DNA from 3 places in the Vogesella facilis genome. Region 2 is predicted to be linked to each of the others. Evidence: predicted binding sites of a transcription regulator. Region 2 holds the regulator's gene; each other region holds the start of a gene.
What was found. The regulator FNR, encoded in region 2, switches genes on or off when oxygen is low (the NO sensors DNR and NnrR bind a similar motif). The targets are predictions, from matches to a motif close to TTGATNNNNATCAA.

Region 1 (5,062 bases), on a different contig from region 2:
GGTGTTCCAGACAGCGGAATTGGCAGTCATCCTTGTTCAGCTGGTAGTGGCGCGCGGTGAAGCAGCGCGACGACAGCGCCAGCGGCAGCCGGCCCCAGGCAAACACCTCGGTTTCGATGTCCGGGTTGGCCGCAGCGATGCGGCGCACGCTGTCGCCGGACATTTCCACCGGCGGCACCCAGCGCTGTGCGCCCAGGCGGCGGTACAGCCGCAGCGTGTCGCTGTTGTAGATGTTCAGGTACGGGCCGGCGACGAACGGCAGGCCGCGCTGTTGCAGCAGGTGCACCGCACCGGCGTCGTTGGCCTCCACCAGCGCCTCGCCGTTGTCGATCAGCTTGCGCAGCCGCTTGAGGTCGGATTCGCTTTCCAGCAGCGCCTGGCTGGACAGCACCGCCTGTTTGCCGCTGGCGGCGATGTCGGCGGCCAGCGCGATCCAGTCCTGGGTGCGCAGCTGCTGGCGGCGCGAGCACACCACCTCGCCCAGATACAGCCGTTGCAGCGGCCAGCTGCTGGCCTCCGCGTAGAAGTTCATTACCTGGTCGCGTGGCCAGAAGTACAGCAGCGGCCCCAGCACCAGTTGCAGCGGGAGTGGCATGTCGGTCATTTCCATGGTCGGTTGTAGGCGCCCAGCGTCACTTGCTGGCCCTCGGAGAGCTTGCCCAGCGTGGCCATCGCCAGCGGGTCGGCGTGGCGGCCACCCTGTGCGGCCTTGTCCAGCGCCTGGCGCAGCACGCGGGTAACCTGCGCCACATAGGCCGGGCTGCGCTGACGGCCTTCCACCTTGATGGCGGCCACGCCGATGCGCAGCAGCTCCGGCAGCAGCGGCAGCACGTTGAGGCTGGTGGGCTCTTCCAGCGCGTAGCCGGTGCTTCCCTCCACTTCGAAACGGCCCTTGCACAGCGTGGGGTAGCCGCTGGGCTCGTCCGGTGCGTAGCGGTCGATCAGGATGCCGTTCAGCCGCGCATCCATGCCCTGCGCACCCTCCTCCCAGCGCACGAAACGCGCCGGCGAGCACACGCCGTGGGTATTGGGTGACTGGCCGGTGGCGTAGCTGGACAGCAGGCAGCGTCCTTCCGCCATCACGCACAGGCTGCCGAAGCCGAACACCTCGATCTCGACATCGGTGTGGGCGATCACCTGCTCCACCTGCGCCAGCGTCAGCACCCGCGGCAGCACCGCACGCTGCACGCCGAACAGCTGCTGCGCCAGGTTGACCGCCTCGTAATTGCTGGCCGAGCCCTGCACCGACAGGTGCAGGCGCAGCTGCGGGTGGCGGCGGCTGGCGTAATCCAGCAGGCCGAAATCGGCCAGGATCACCGCATCGACGCCCAGCTCGGCGGCTTCGTCGATGGCATGCTGCCAGCGCGCGCTTTCCGCGCCCTGGGCAAAGGTGTTGATGGCCAGCAGCGTCTTGACGCCCTTGGCGCGGGCGTAGCGGATGCCCTCGGCGGCGCTGTTGGCATCGAAATTCAGCCCGGCGAAGTTGCGGGCATTGGTGTCGTTCTTCAGGCCGAAGTACACGCAGTCGGCACCATTGTCGACCGCGGCCTTGAGCGAAGGCAGGCTGCCCGCCGGGCAGACCAGTTCCGGAAGCGGCATGATGGGATTCCTTGCAAGCAAAACGGGCAGACCTTAGCCCAGCCGCCGCCGGCCGCCATTGCCGCAAATCAAGCATTTAGCCGCCACGGCACCACGCCGTGCGCAAAAGGCGGGCCGATCCCGTTTACCGCACTGCAACATAGGGCCTATGATGGGCGGCTGCCCACCCCGCCACCTCTGCACCATGATCATCCGCCCCCGCTACCACTGGTTCCGCCTGCTGTTCATCTGGCAAGGCTCGGTTGTCCCCCGCATCATGAGCCGCCTGCTGCTGGTGCTTGGCATCTCGCTGCTGGCCAGCATCTGGGCGCCGTGGTGGATCAGCCGCCATGCGCAGTCATCGCTGAACATCTACATCTTCACCCTGCTGGGGGTGTCGCTGGCCATCTTCCTCGGCTTTCGCAACTCGGCCAGCTACGAGCGCTTCTGGGAGGCGCGCAAGCTGTGGGGCGGCCTGCTGATCGCCAGCCGCGAGCTGACCGGCAAATGCCTGGCGCTGGCCCCCGCCGCGCCGCAGACCACGCCGCTGATCGACGGCATCTGCGCCTTTATCTACGCGCTGAAAGGCCATCTGCGCCAGGAGGATGTCAGCGCCCACCTGCAGCGGCTGCTGCCGCCGGCGCAGTGGCAGCGCGTACAGCAGGCGCGCAACCAGCCGGCGCTGATCCTGGCCTGGCTGCAGCAACTGCTGGCCGAGCTGCGCCGCGACGGCAGCATCAACGACTGGCAGTGGCAGATGCTGGACAAGAACATGGATACGCTGGTGGAAGTACAGGGAGGCTGCGAGCGCATCAGCACCACGCCGATTCCGTTTACCTACCGCGTGCTGCTCAACCGCACCGTCACCATCTACTGCATGCTGCTGCCGGTCGGCCTGGCCACCAGCATCGGTTGGGTGACGCCGCTGATCGCGGTGTTCATCGCCTACACCTTCCTGGCGCTGGACACGCTGGGCGACGAGCTGGAAGAGCCGTTCGGCAAGGAGGGCAACGATCTGCCACTGGCCGCCATGAGCCACAATATCGAGGCCTCGCTGCGCGAACTGCAGGGCGTGCCGATGCAGGTGCCGCCGCCGCAGCCGGACGGCATCTACCTGCACTGACCCTCCTCGCTAGTAACAAAAAAGGTTGGCCGCATGCGGCCAACCTTTTTGCTTTCAGCACCGCCCTACGGCCTCGCGGGCTGGCGCGAGACAAGGCAACAACGGCGCGGTGCGGCGTTTACAAGCCGCAGATGAGCATGCCGCAGCCGTTTTGCCCACCGTAGCGCCGCCGCGCAGCAGCGCGTCATGCCGCCTTCAGGGGCGGATCACGTCCAGCGCATCGGTAAAGATGCCATCCACGCCCCACTGCCGCAGCTCGGCGGCGCGCGCCGGGTCGTTGACGGTGTAGGCCAGCACGCGGTAGCCAGCGGCGCGCACCGCCGCCACCCGCTCGGCGGTGAGCAACAGGTGGTCGCTGTGCAGCGACACCGCCTGCAGCTCGGCCAGCCGCGCCGGCCAGTCCGCGGGCCACTGCTCTTCGATCAGCCAGCCGCGCGGCAGTTGCGGCGCGGCGTCACGCGCCGCCAGCAGCGCCTCCCAGGCAAACGACGACAGCAGCGGCGGCGCCGGGTGGCCCTGCCACAGCTCGGCGGCCAGCCGGGCCACTTCGCGGCCGGTTTCCGCCTCGCGCCCCGGGCAGGGCTTGATCTCGACATTGGCCAGCAGCCGGTGCGCGCGGCAGTAGGCGGCGATGGTGGCGAAGCTGGGCAGTGGCTCGCCGGCGAAGCGCGGCGCGAACCAGCTGCCGGCATCCAGCCGCGACAACGCGGCGATGTCCTGCGTTGCGGCCAACCCTTGGCCGTTACTGGTGCGCGGCAGGGTGTCGTCGTGCAGCAGGAAGCTCACCCCGTCGCGGCTGAGCTTGACGTCGAACTCCACCGCGCCGTAGCCGTACTGCACGGCGGTGGCCATGCCGGCCAGGGTATTTTCCGGCGCCAGCCGGCCGCCGCCGCGGTGGGCGAACAGGTAGGGGTAAGGCCAGGGTTGCATTTCGTTCTCCATCTTGTTCGAGTCGGCTACTTCGGCACAGCGCTGGGCAAAGCATCGTTGGCACCGTCTTGGCAGTGAAGCCGGCGTAAAGAATGCGGCCAACGTTGTAAAGCGCCAGATTGCCCTACGGGGAGCGCCGGTCAAAATGGTGTTCGCCAGGTTTTAAGACGGCATCTGAGCCGTTTGACGTTAGCAAACGGCGAATTGCCGGCGCCTGGCGAATGCCTTTTGGGCCGGGGTTTCGCGGACCATAAGGGGCGAGCGGGGTCGCGAGGGGGCGGCGGCACGCCCCCTGGCCCGTTCGCCGGGCGGAACCGGCGACTTCAAACATCATCCGCGTAGCGGATACAAAACCAGACGCGGTAAACGTTGGGCTTCGCTGCGCTCAACCCAACCTGCTCCACGAACATCAAGCCTGCTGCTTCGGCTTGCGCAGGTACAGCAACACCACCGCCAGCGCCGACACCAGCATCAGCCCCAGGCTCACCGCGTTCAGCACCGGCGAGGCGCCCTCGCGCATGCGGCCGTACATCAGGATGGTCAGCGGACTGTCGCTACCCACCAGCATCAGCGTGGTGTTGAAGTTCTCGAACGACAGCAGGAAGGCCACCGCGCCGCTGCCGATGATGGCCGGCTTCAGGTATGGCAGGGTGATGGTGCGCAGGATCTGCCAGCGGCTGGCACCCAGGTTCAGCGCCGCCTCTTCCAGCGAGGTGTCGAAGCGCTTCAGCCGCGCGGCGATGGTCAGCGTGGCGATGGTGATGATGTAGGACACCTGCCCCATCACCACCAGCGGCAGGCCGGGGCGCAGCCATTCCAGTTCGATCTCCCAGTGGTCGTAGAGGAAGTTGGCGATCTGGCTGGCGAAGGCGAGGATGGAAATGCCGAGGATCACCCCCGGAATCACCAGCGGCACCAGCATCAGCGTGGTGAACAGGCCCTTGCCGCGGAACTCGGCGCGCTCCAGCAGGAAGGCGTTGCTGGTGCCCAGCAGCACCGACAGCAGGCTCACCCATACTGCCACCTTGCAGCTGTGCCAGATGCTGGCCAGTAGCTCGCCGTCGAACAGCAGGCCGGTGCGGCCGTTGCCGTTGGCCAGGAACCAGTCCAGGGTAAAGCCCTTCCACGGCGGGGTGGGAAACAGCGAGTTGTTGAAGGCGAACACCGCCACCACCGACAAGGGCAGCAGCAGGAACAGGAAGAACGCGGCCAGGTACAGGCTGCGACCGCGCAGCAGCCAGCGGTTGTCCGGCAGGCTTGGAATCATGTCAGGTTCCTCAGGTACGGCGCATGGAGTCGGCAAAGCGCTGGCCGGTGAGCTTCAGCCCCAGCCATACCAGCAGCGACGACAGCCCCAGCAGCAGAAAGGCGAACGCCGAACCCTGCTCCCAGTTGAAGCGGGTGATGAACTGGGTATAGATCTGCTCGGTG
Region 2 (5,062 bases):
ATGGGCGTGCCCAGCCGCAGCTAGGCATCCGCCAAGGTTGGCCGCAAACAAAAAGCCCGGCTATGCCGGGCTTTGTTGCGTCTGCCGCCGCGCTGTCGCCGGCCTCAGATGGTCTTGGAGTAGCGCGCGCGGGTTTCGCGCTCGCGCAGGTGGCGGTCGAACACCATGGCGATGTTGCGGATCAGGAAGCGGCCCTTAGGCGCCACCATCAGGAAGTCGCCGTCGAAGGTCAGCAGCCCCATGTGCTGGAACTCGCGGATCAGCGGCAGCTCGTCGGCGAAGTAATTGGCGAAGTTGATGGCGAAGGTTTCCTCGATCGCCTCCACCGACAGCGAGAAGCGGCACATCAGCGACTGGATCACGCTACGACGCAGGATGTCGTCCTGGGTCAGCGTCATGCCGCGCAGCACCGGCAGGTGGCCGGCATCCAGCGCCGCGTAGTAGGCGTCGATATCCTTCTCGTTCTGCGAATAACAGGGACCGACCTTGCCGATCGACGACACCCCCAGGCCGATCATGTCGCAGTCGGCGTGGGTGGAGTAGCCCTGGAAGTTGCGCTGCAAGCGGCCCTGCTGCAGCGCGCGGGTCAGCTCGTCGTCCGGCTTGGCGAAGTGGTCCATGCCGATGAACACATAGCCGGCGTCGGCCAGCTGCTGCACCGAATTCTGCAGGATGTCCAGCTTGTGCGCGGCACTGGGCAGGTCAGCCTCGTTGATGCGTCGCTGCGGCATGAACACGCTGGGGAGGTGCGCGTAGTTGTACAGCGCGATGCGGTCCGGGTTCATCGCCACCACCTTGTCCACCGTGCGGCGCACCGAGTCGGCGTTCTGCAGCGGCAGGCCGTAGATCAGGTCGACGCTCACCGACTTGAAGCCGGCCTCGCGCGCGGCGCTGATCACGGTGAGGGTCTCCTCCTCGCTCTGGATACGGTTCACCGCCTGCTGTACCGCCGGGTCGAAGTCCTGGATGCCCACGCTCATGCGGTTAAAGCCCAGCCGGCCCAGGTGCAGCACGGTGTCGCGGCCAACCTTGCGCGGGTCGATCTCGATGGAAAACTCGCCATCCGGCAGCAGCTCGAAATGCTGGTTGATGGCAGCCATCACCCGGCTGAGCTGCTCGTCGGACAGGAAGGTCGGCGTGCCGCCGCCAAAATGCAGCTGGATCACCTTCTCGCGGTAGCCGAGGCGGCCGGCCACCAGGGCGATTTCTTTTTCCAGGTAGTCCAAGTATTGGTCGGCGCGGCTCTTGTCCTTGGTGATGATCTTGTTGCAGCCGCAGTAGTAGCAGATGGTGTTACAGAACGGCACGTGCACATACAGCGAGATCGGCCGATGGCTGGCACCGATGGCATGCTGCTGCAGCCAGTGTTCGTAATCCTTGACCCCAAAGCCGCCGTGAAAGCGGTCGGCAGTGGGGTAGGAAGTGTAGCGCGGGCCGGAACCTTCCAGTTTTTCGATCAGCTCGCGATCGAAAACACATTGGGTCGGCATAAAGGGGGCGGTGGGTGTCATAATTTTCTGGCTTGGAAAACTGGTGGTGGGCTGGTAAATTTGCGCTAATTGACACTTGCCACGCTTTGACGCGTGTCAAGCAAGCCTCTAGCCTTGCGAAAACCGGAACCCATGACCGAGCAAACCCCCTCCCTGCACACACTGAAAGTGTCGTGCTCCAACTGTAGTTTGCGCGAACTCTGCTTGCCAGTCGGCCTGAACCGGGAAGAAATGGCCCAGCTCGATGCGGTGATCCGCCAGAGCCGCCGCCTGAAGCGTGGCGAATACCTGTTCCGCTCCGGCGAAGGCTTCCGCTCGCTGTACGCGGTGCGTACCGGCTTCTTCAAGACCTGCGTTTCCAGCCAGGACGGCCGCGAGCAGGTGACCGGCTTCCAGATGTCCGGCGAGCTGATGGGACTGGACGGCATCTCCGCCAGCCAGCACGGCTGCGACGCCATCGCGCTGGAAGACAGCGAGGTGTGCGAGCTGCCGTTCAACCGCATGGAAACCCTGGGCCGCGACATCCCCAGCCTGCAGCACCATTTCTTCCGCCTGATGAGCCGCGAGATCGTGCGCGACCAGTCGGTGATGCTGCTGCTGGGTAATATGAAGGCGGAGGAGCGGCTGGCCGCCTTCCTGCTCAACCTGTCGCAACGGCTGGCCGCGCGCGGCTTTGCCGCCAACGATTTCATCCTGCGCATGAGCCGCGAGGAAATCGGCAGCTTCCTCGGCCTGAAACTGGAAACCGTCAGCCGTACGCTGTCCAAGTTCCAGCAGCAAAGCTGGCTGAAGGTGGACCACAAGCATATCCAGATGCTGCAGCCGGAAGAGCTGAAGGCGCTGGTGGCCGGCTGCTCGCAAGCCAACAGCCTGCGCTAAGCCAGCTCCACCACCACGCCCCGCCCTGCGGGGCGTTTTGCATGCCAGTCCGGTGCTAGATGGCGCCGATCGACAGCGCCGCCGCCAGCGTGGCGCCCAGTTCCGCCGCGGCGGCCAACGCCGCCTCCGTCACCTCGCCCTTTACCAGCAGCGGCGGCAGCGCCTCGTGCAGCGGGTAGCCGCTGGCGATGCGGCGGATGGCAGTCAGCGCGCCCTGGCCGTCGTTGCCGGCGCTGATGATCAGCGCGTACGGCAGACCCGCCACCTTGCCCTGCGCCGGGTAGAAGGTGCGGTCGAGAAAATCCTTCAGCGCGCCGGCCATGTAGCCGAAATTCTCCGGCGTGGCCAGCACCAGCGCGTGGCAGGCCAGCAGCTCGTCGATGCCGGCCTGCAGTGCCGGCAGCACCCGCACCGCCACATTGTCCTCGCCGCCGGCGGCGCCCGCCGCGGCCATCACCAGTGCCCGGGTATGGCCGCTCTGGCTGGCGTAGACGAACAGCAGGGTCTTCATGGGGCTACGATGCAGCCAGCTTGCGTTGCAGCTCGGCCAGCATGCCGGGCCGCGGCCAGTCGTCGCGCACCACGAAGCCGCGCGCGATCTCATGCCAGTCGCCGTCGGCCGCCGGCACCAGCTCGGCCACCAGCCGCGCGCCGTCGGCCACCGCCAGCTCGGCCTGCAGCTGCGCCAGGCTCAGCACCGACTCGACGGCAGCGCGCGCCGGCGCCAGCCAGCTCAGCCGCGGCAGGATCAGCCAGCGGCTGTCGGCGGCATGCTGCGGCCAACATTCGGACAGCCGCCGCCACCAGCCGCAGCAGGCATCCGGGTTGCAAGGAAATTGCGGCCGCGGCGCGCCGGGGTAGAACAGCCAGCCGGACAGCCGGCTGTAGGCCGGGCAGCCGGCAAAGCCGGCCGGCAGCTGCGCTGCCGGGTGGCAACCCAGCGCCAGCTGGCTGGCCAGCTTGCGGTATTTCAGCGGCCAAGCATCGCGCAGGCTGGGGCCGACCAGCTCGCCGCCGGCGGCATCCAGCTGCAGGTAGAACTTGCTGGCCGCCTCCAGGTGCAGCGGCTGGCCGTCGATACGCAGCAGGTAGTCGAATTCGCCTATGCTGCGGCCGTGCTCGGCCAGCGGCAGGTTGGCCGCCACGCAGTCGATATGCGGCGCCAGCTCGAACCAGAATTCGAGCAGCGACTCGGCATACACCCCCAGCCGCCGCGTCGGCCGCGCCACCAGCCAGGCCAGCAAGGGCTGCGGCGCGGCATCCAGCGCCAGCAGTTGCGGCCAACCTTGCGGCCCCAGCAGCCGCGCGCTGTCGATCTCGGCACCGCTGTGCCACGGCGCCGGGCAGGTAAGCAGAAAAGCCAGATCGCGCACCGGCGGGCAGCGTAGCGCGCTGAGGCCCTCGGCCAGCCGGTGGCGGTAGTTCATGATGCGCTGTCGTCTGAATCTGCGCCCTGCGCCTTGCCGGCAAGGCGCTGCGCCTGCTTGTAGAAACCGCGCAGGATATCGATCTCCTCGCGCAGCAGGCCGGCGCGATGGAACATGGTGCGCAGGCGGCGGATCATGCGTTCGCTGTTGCGGCGGCGGTAGTAGCCGATGTCTTCCAGCGTGGCGTTCAGGTGATCCACCATGCCGTCCACCTCGCCCTGGGTGGCGCTGACGCCGTCCGGTTTCAGGTAGTCGACGCTGACGCCGGTATGGCTGAACAGCTCGTAGGTCATCACCTGCACCGCCATCGCCAGGTTGAGCGAGAAGTAGTCCGGGTTGCCCGGCACGGTCACCAGCCGGTTGCACTGCTCCACTTCCTCGATCGACAGGCCGAAGGTCTCGTTGCCGAATACCAGCGCCACCTGCTCACCGTCGCGCGCGCGCGCGATCAATTCCGGCGCGGTTTCGCGCGGGGTGGACAGCGGCGTGCTGAGCTCGCGGCGGCGGCTGGTCAGCGCGCAGGCCACGGTGACGTCGGCCAGCGCCTCCGCCAGCGTCGGCACCACGGTGGCGGTCTGCAGCAGGTCCACCGCGCCGGAGGCCAGCGTGTCGGCCTCGTCGGACGGGAACACCTTGGGCGCCACCAGGTACAGCCGGGTGAGGCCCATGGTCTTCATCGCCCGCGCCGCCGAACCGATATTGCCCGGGTGGTTGGGACGAGCCAGCACGACGCGAATGTTCTTCAAAAAATCAGGTACTTGGGGTTTATTCATCGGGTGATTTTGCGTAGAATCGCGGGTTTTCCGAAACGTCCGTCGCTGCGACGGGGTTTTGTCGCTCCTTAACCCAGACAAGTTTACGGCAGGCGTCGCCCGACAGCGGGACGACGATTGCCCATTTCTATTGTGAGGCCGTCAATGCATCCTATGCTCAATGTCGCGGTAAAAGCCGCTCGCCGCGCCGCCAATGTGATCCAGCGCGCATCGCTGAACCTGGATTCCATTCGCGTCGAAAACAAAAAGCACAACGATTTCGTATCCGAAGTCGACCGTGCCGCCGAACAGGCGATCATTGATGTCATTCTGGAAGCGTATCCGAAGCACGGGATTCTAGCAGAAGAGTCCGGTGCCTCCGGCCTCGGCGCCGCCGAATACGAGTGGATCATCGATCCGCTGGACGGCACCACCAACTTCATTCACGGCCATCAGCAGTACTGCGTGTCCATCGCGCTGGCGCACAAGGGCCAGATCCAGCAGGGTGTGGTGT
Region 3 (5,062 bases), on a different contig from region 2:
CAGCCTCGCTGGACTCTACCAGTTTGAAGCCGGACAGGCCGAACTGGTTCTTCTTGATCATGTCCTGGATCAGGTTGTTGCCGTCGTTGCCCGGCTCGATGCCGATGATTTTGCCATCCAGCTTGTCCTTGAACTTGGCGATGTCGGCAAAGGTTTTCAGGCCGGCTGCCGCCACGTAATCGGGCACCGCCAGCGTGTACTTGGCGCCGACCAGGTTGGGACGATCCAGCACCTTGAGCTGGCCGGCCTTGGCAAACGGCTCGATCATCGGCGTCATGCTCGGGTTCCAGTAGCCGAGGAAGGCGTCGATCTGCTTGTTCTTGATGCCGGCAAAGGTGATCGGCACCGAGGCGATGGTGGTGGTCGGTTTGTAGCCCAGCCCTTCCAGCACCACGCTGGCCATGCCGGTGGTGGCGGCGATGTCGGTCCAGCCGACGTCGGCAAAGCGCACTTTCTGACACTGGGCGGATTCGGCCGCCAGCGCCATGCTGCTGACGGTGCCGATCAACAGCGCCCCCGCAATCTTGTAAGCATTCATTGTTTGGCTCCTGCTTCTGCTATTTATTGGATGGCGCGTGGCGCCGGGCTACGGTCACCGGGATGGTGGCCAGCGTCAGCTTGCCACGCCGCCTGCGGCCAACTTGCCTGCGCCCGACAGGCAGTTGTCAGTAGGCGGCGTGGGCATCACATAATGGCGGCTTCCAGCGCCAGCTGCTGCCGCTCGCGGCTGGGCGGGTAGCCGAACAGGCTGCGGTAGGATTTGGAGAAATGCGACGACGACAGGAAGCCGGTGGCCACCGTCACCTCCATCACGCTCATATTGGTCTGCAGCAGCAGCTCGCGGGCGCGGCGCAGGCGCAGGTCCAGGTAATACTGTGCCGGGGTGCTGCCCAGGTAGCGCTTGAACAGCCGCTCCAGGTGGCGTAGCGACACCCCCAGCTCGGCGGCCAGATCGTCCAGCGGCCGCGGGTTCTCGATGTTCATTTCCATCGCCAACGCGGCGTCGATCAGCGACTCGTGACCGGTGCCCACCCGCGCCAGCAGCGGGATGTGCTGGTGGTCGTGCTGGTCGCGGATGCGGTCGACGATGAACTGCGCCGACACGTCGGCAGCCAGACCCTTGCCGCCCTTGTGGCGGATCAGGTTGCACATCAGGTCCAGCGGCGCGGTGCCGCCGCTACAGGTCAGCCGGTCGCGGTCGATGACGAACAGCTCGCTGGAAAACTGGATCTTGGGGAACTCCTCGCGGATCGACGACAGGTTTTCCCAGTGGATGCTGCTGCGGTAACCGTTCATCACCCCTGCCTTCGCCAGCGCGAAGGCGCCGGTACAGACCCCGCCCAGCGGCACGCCGGCGGCGGCAAAGCGGCGAATGATGGCGATATCGGCATCGCTGGTGGCCTCGCGCACCTGGATGCCGCCACAGACGATCAGCAAGTCATAGTCGGCCGGCTCGCCCGGCGCGGTGGTGGGCGCCAGCGCCAGGCCGTTACTGGCCGCCACCGGCTGGCCATCGCCGGAAATCAGCGACCAGCGATACAGCCGCTTGCGCGACAGGTGATTGGCCATGCGCAGTGGTTCCACCGCATTGGCAAAGGCGATCATGGAGAAATTGGGCAACATCAGGAAACCGATGTGGCCCAGTGAACCAAGTTGCTCAGGGCTCATGGTGACCTCCGGTAGGGGCTGTGTGTGGATGAGTCGCACCTCGTAGCGGGTGCTGTGTAAAACGTAAACCGGTATGTCATTGCAAAAACCGGGCCAGCTGTCGCCGACCCGGTTTTTGTTTGCTGCGTTAGTGCCCGCCACCCTGCGGCGACGTCGGGCCGCGGCCGAAGCTTTCGGTCAGGCGGTCCAGGATGATGGCCAGCAATACCACCGCCAGGCCGCTCTCGAAGCCCAGACCGACGTCCAGGCGCTGAATACTGGCCAGCACGTCGTTACCCAGGCCACCGGCGCCCACCATGGAGGCGATGATCACCATCGACAGCGCCATCATGATGGTCTGGTTGACGCCGGCCATGATCGCCGGCAGCGCGATCGGCAGCTGCACCTTGAACAGCAGCTGAGTCGGGGTGCAGCCAAAGGCGTGACCGGCTTCCACCTGCTCCTTGTTCACCTGGCGAATACCCAGGCTGGTCAGGCGCACTGCCGGCGGCACCGCGAACACCACGGTGGCCAGGATGCCGGGCACACGGCCCAGGCCGAAGAACATGGCGGCCGGGATCAGGTACACGAAGGCCGGCATGGTCTGCATGAAGTCCAGCACCGGACGCACCAGGGTGTTGACGCGGCGGCTGCGCGCACACCAGATGCCGAGCGGCACGCCCAGCAGCAGGCTGATGATGGTGGCCGACAGCGTGAGCGCCAGCGTGGCGATGGTCTGCGCCCAGAAGCCGGTGCCCAGGATCAGCGCGAAGGCCGCCAGCACGAACAGCGCGAAGCGCCAGGTCAGGCGCCAGATGCCCAGCGCACAGAAGAAGCCGATCACCAGCCACACCGGCAGCGATAGCAACGCCACCTCCACGCCTTCGGCAAACAGGTCCACCGATTTGCCGATGGCGTCGAAGGCACCGCCGTTGTTATCCAGCAGGAAATGAATGAAGTCGTTGACCCATTCACCGATGGGCAGGAAGTCGTGCGGGTTGGCGATGAATTTTTGCCAGATATCGTTCATGGCGTGTACTCCAGTACGGACAGGCCAGCGGCGCCGTCCTCATCAATCGGGGAAGCGGATCGCGGCTTAGTGCACGGCCGTCTGCAGGCGGTGCTCGGACAACTTGGACAGTACGCTGGAAGCGGTAATCACCCCCAGGTAGCGGCCGTCGTGGTCGATCACCGGCAGCGGCTCGCGCTGGCCCTGCAGGCGCTTGAGCACATCCGGCAGCGCCGAGGCCGGGTTGACCGGCGATACCGGCACGCAACGCTCGGCCGGGTTACAGCCCGCCTCCCCCAGCGTATCGCGACCCACCAGGCCCAGCAGCTTGTGGTCGCCGGAGACACAGGCCACCCAGTGATGCTGCGCGTCCGGCTGGCCGGCGAGATTGCCGTTCACCATCACGCCCACGCCATGCGGGTCGAGCAGATCCTTGGCCAGCAGGTAGCGCGAGGTATCCACGCTCTTGAAGAACTCGCGCACGTAGTCTTCGGCCGGGTTTTCGATGATCTCCTGCGGGGTGCCCACCTGTACCAGGCGGCCGCCTTCCATGATGGCGATGCGGGTGCCGATGCGCAGCGCCTCTTCCAGATCGTGCGACACGAAGAAAATGGTGCGGCGGTGATCGCGCTGCAGCTGCAGCAGGATGTCCTGCATCTCGCTGCGCTTGAGCGGGTCCAGCGCGGAGAATGCCTCGTCCATCAGCATCAGCGACGGATTCACCGCCAGCGCGCGCACCAGGCCCACGCGCTGCTGCATGCCGCCGGACAGCTCGTGCGGCATCTTGCGGGCGAAGGTGGCCAGGCCGACCTGCTCCAGCACCTCCATCGCGCGCTTCTCGCGCTCCTTGCGGCCAACCCCGGCGATCTCCAGGCCGAAGGCGGCGTTGTCCAGCACCGTGCGGTGCGGCATCAGCGCAAAGCTCTGGAACACCATGCTCATGTCGCGGCGGCGCAGCGACACCAGATCGGCCGGCGACAGCTTGGTGATGTCCTGGCCATCCAGCAGGATGCGACCGTCGGTGGGATCCATCAGCCGGTTGATCAGGCGGATCAGCGACGACTTGCCGGAGCCGGACAGGCCCATCAGCACGAAGATTTCGCCCTCGTCCACCGAGAACGACACATTGTTCACGCCAACCACCTGGCCAGTGTTGCGGAACACCGTTTCTTTGGTTTCCCCAAGCTTAAGCAGACGCATTGCGTCCTGCGGCTTGTCTCCGAAAACCTTGTACAGGTTTTCTACCACGATCTTGCCTGACTGCATCGCTTTCTCCTTTGCCCTGGCGAGGCTGCTGCACCGCAGCAAGCGCCGTGCCTGTGTTGCACTGCGCAAACAACCGGCGTAACCACACCCAAGCTGTTGTAGTAATTGATATGTATCAAGGAAAAAGATATGGACGATACGACTGGGGAAGCAATGACCAACCGACGCCAACCTGCCCGAAAACGACATTGCACCAATCAGTACCACAGAAGGGGCTTATATCGTTGCGATGCCCGCCAGACGGGCACTTCCGTCCCCGTATTTGTGCATGCTGCAGTGGCGAAAAACGCAGCGCCGGTCGTTACCAGACAGGTCAGCATGCGCTTTTTTTCCGCGCTTGACAGCAAAAAATACTGTTTGCGCGGCGGTAAAAATGGAAAACGCCGTCCGGTTGGCACTCGAACGGCGTGAAATAAAGGGCGAATTCGCGGCCAAAATGCCGTCAGCGGTCCAGCACCACCGGCGTTAATGGCACACTGCAACATGGCAAAATCCAGCCCTGATCGATCTCGCGCTGGCGGATGCCGCCACCGTGTTTCATGTCCACCTGCCCCTCCAGCAGCCTGGTCTTGCAGGTGCCGCACAGCCCCTTGGAACAGGACGACGGCACGCGCAGGCCCTGCTGCTGCGCCGCCGCCAGGATAGTCTGCCCCGGCTTGGTATGCACCACATCGCCCAGCTTGGCAAACCGCACCTCGAAGCCGCCCTCGCCGGCCGGCGCCTCGGCCACCTCCTCTACCGTGCCCGCGTCTGCCGCCGCGTTCAGCTCGGCAAAATTGAAGCTCTCTTCGTGGTACAGCGCCATATCGAAGCCGGCAGCCTGCAACAGCGAACGTACCGCGGCCATGTACGGCGCCGGGCCACAGCAGTAGACCGCACGCTGGCGGAAATCGGGCACCAGCCGCTCCAGCGCCGGCAGGTCGAGAAAGCCCTCCAGCCCGTGCCATTCCGGTTCCGGATGGCGGCTCTGCACGATGGCGGCCTGGCGGAAGCCGGGGCGCGCCCGCGCCAGCTGCACCAGCTCGTGGCGGAAGATCAGGTCGGCCGGCGAACGCGCGCTGTGCACGAAGGCGACATCGATACTGCCGCCCAGATCGCCCAGCGCACGGCTCATCGACATCAGCGGCGTGATGCCGCTGC

Region 1: ubiU (ubiquinone anaerobic biosynthesis protein UbiU) is a predicted target of FNR. The motif match lies at 1,658-1,671, and genes of this name have one in related genera.
Region 3: ACFOLG_RS02935 (quaternary amine ABC transporter ATP-binding protein) is a predicted target of FNR. The motif match lies at 4,028-4,041, and genes of this name have one in related genera.

The regions. Positions count from the first base shown of each region.
Region 1 is NZ_JBHRXN010000005.1:2,777-7,838, forward strand. It holds gene ACFOLG_RS01940 (U32 family peptidase) at 1-595, opposite strand, end outside; gene ubiU (ubiquinone anaerobic biosynthesis protein UbiU) at 601-1,599, opposite strand; gene ACFOLG_RS01950 (bestrophin family protein) at 1,784-2,701, shown strand; gene ugpQ (glycerophosphodiester phosphodiesterase) at 2,897-3,631, opposite strand; gene ACFOLG_RS01960 (ABC transporter permease) at 4,041-4,898, opposite strand; gene ACFOLG_RS01965 (ABC transporter permease) at 4,909-5,062, opposite strand, start outside.
Region 2 is NZ_JBHRXN010000001.1:130,203-135,264, forward strand. It holds gene ACFOLG_RS00670 (Rrf2 family transcriptional regulator) at 1-24, shown strand, start outside; gene hemN (oxygen-independent coproporphyrinogen III oxidase) at 105-1,511, opposite strand; gene fnr (fumarate/nitrate reduction transcriptional regulator Fnr) at 1,623-2,369, shown strand; gene ACFOLG_RS00685 (flavodoxin family protein) at 2,425-2,880, opposite strand; gene ACFOLG_RS00690 (DUF1853 family protein) at 2,885-3,796, opposite strand; gene ACFOLG_RS00695 (RNA methyltransferase) at 3,793-4,569, opposite strand; gene ACFOLG_RS00700 (inositol monophosphatase family protein) at 4,714-5,062, shown strand, end outside.
Region 3 is NZ_JBHRXN010000009.1:17,472-22,533, reverse strand. It holds gene ACFOLG_RS02950 (choline ABC transporter substrate-binding protein) at 1-538, opposite strand, end outside; gene ACFOLG_RS02945 (GlxA family transcriptional regulator) at 685-1,668, opposite strand; gene ACFOLG_RS02940 (ABC transporter permease) at 1,796-2,677, opposite strand; gene ACFOLG_RS02935 (quaternary amine ABC transporter ATP-binding protein) at 2,744-3,922, opposite strand; gene ACFOLG_RS02930 (hypothetical protein) at 4,052-4,333, shown strand; gene ACFOLG_RS02925 (FAD-binding oxidoreductase) at 4,365-5,062, opposite strand, start outside.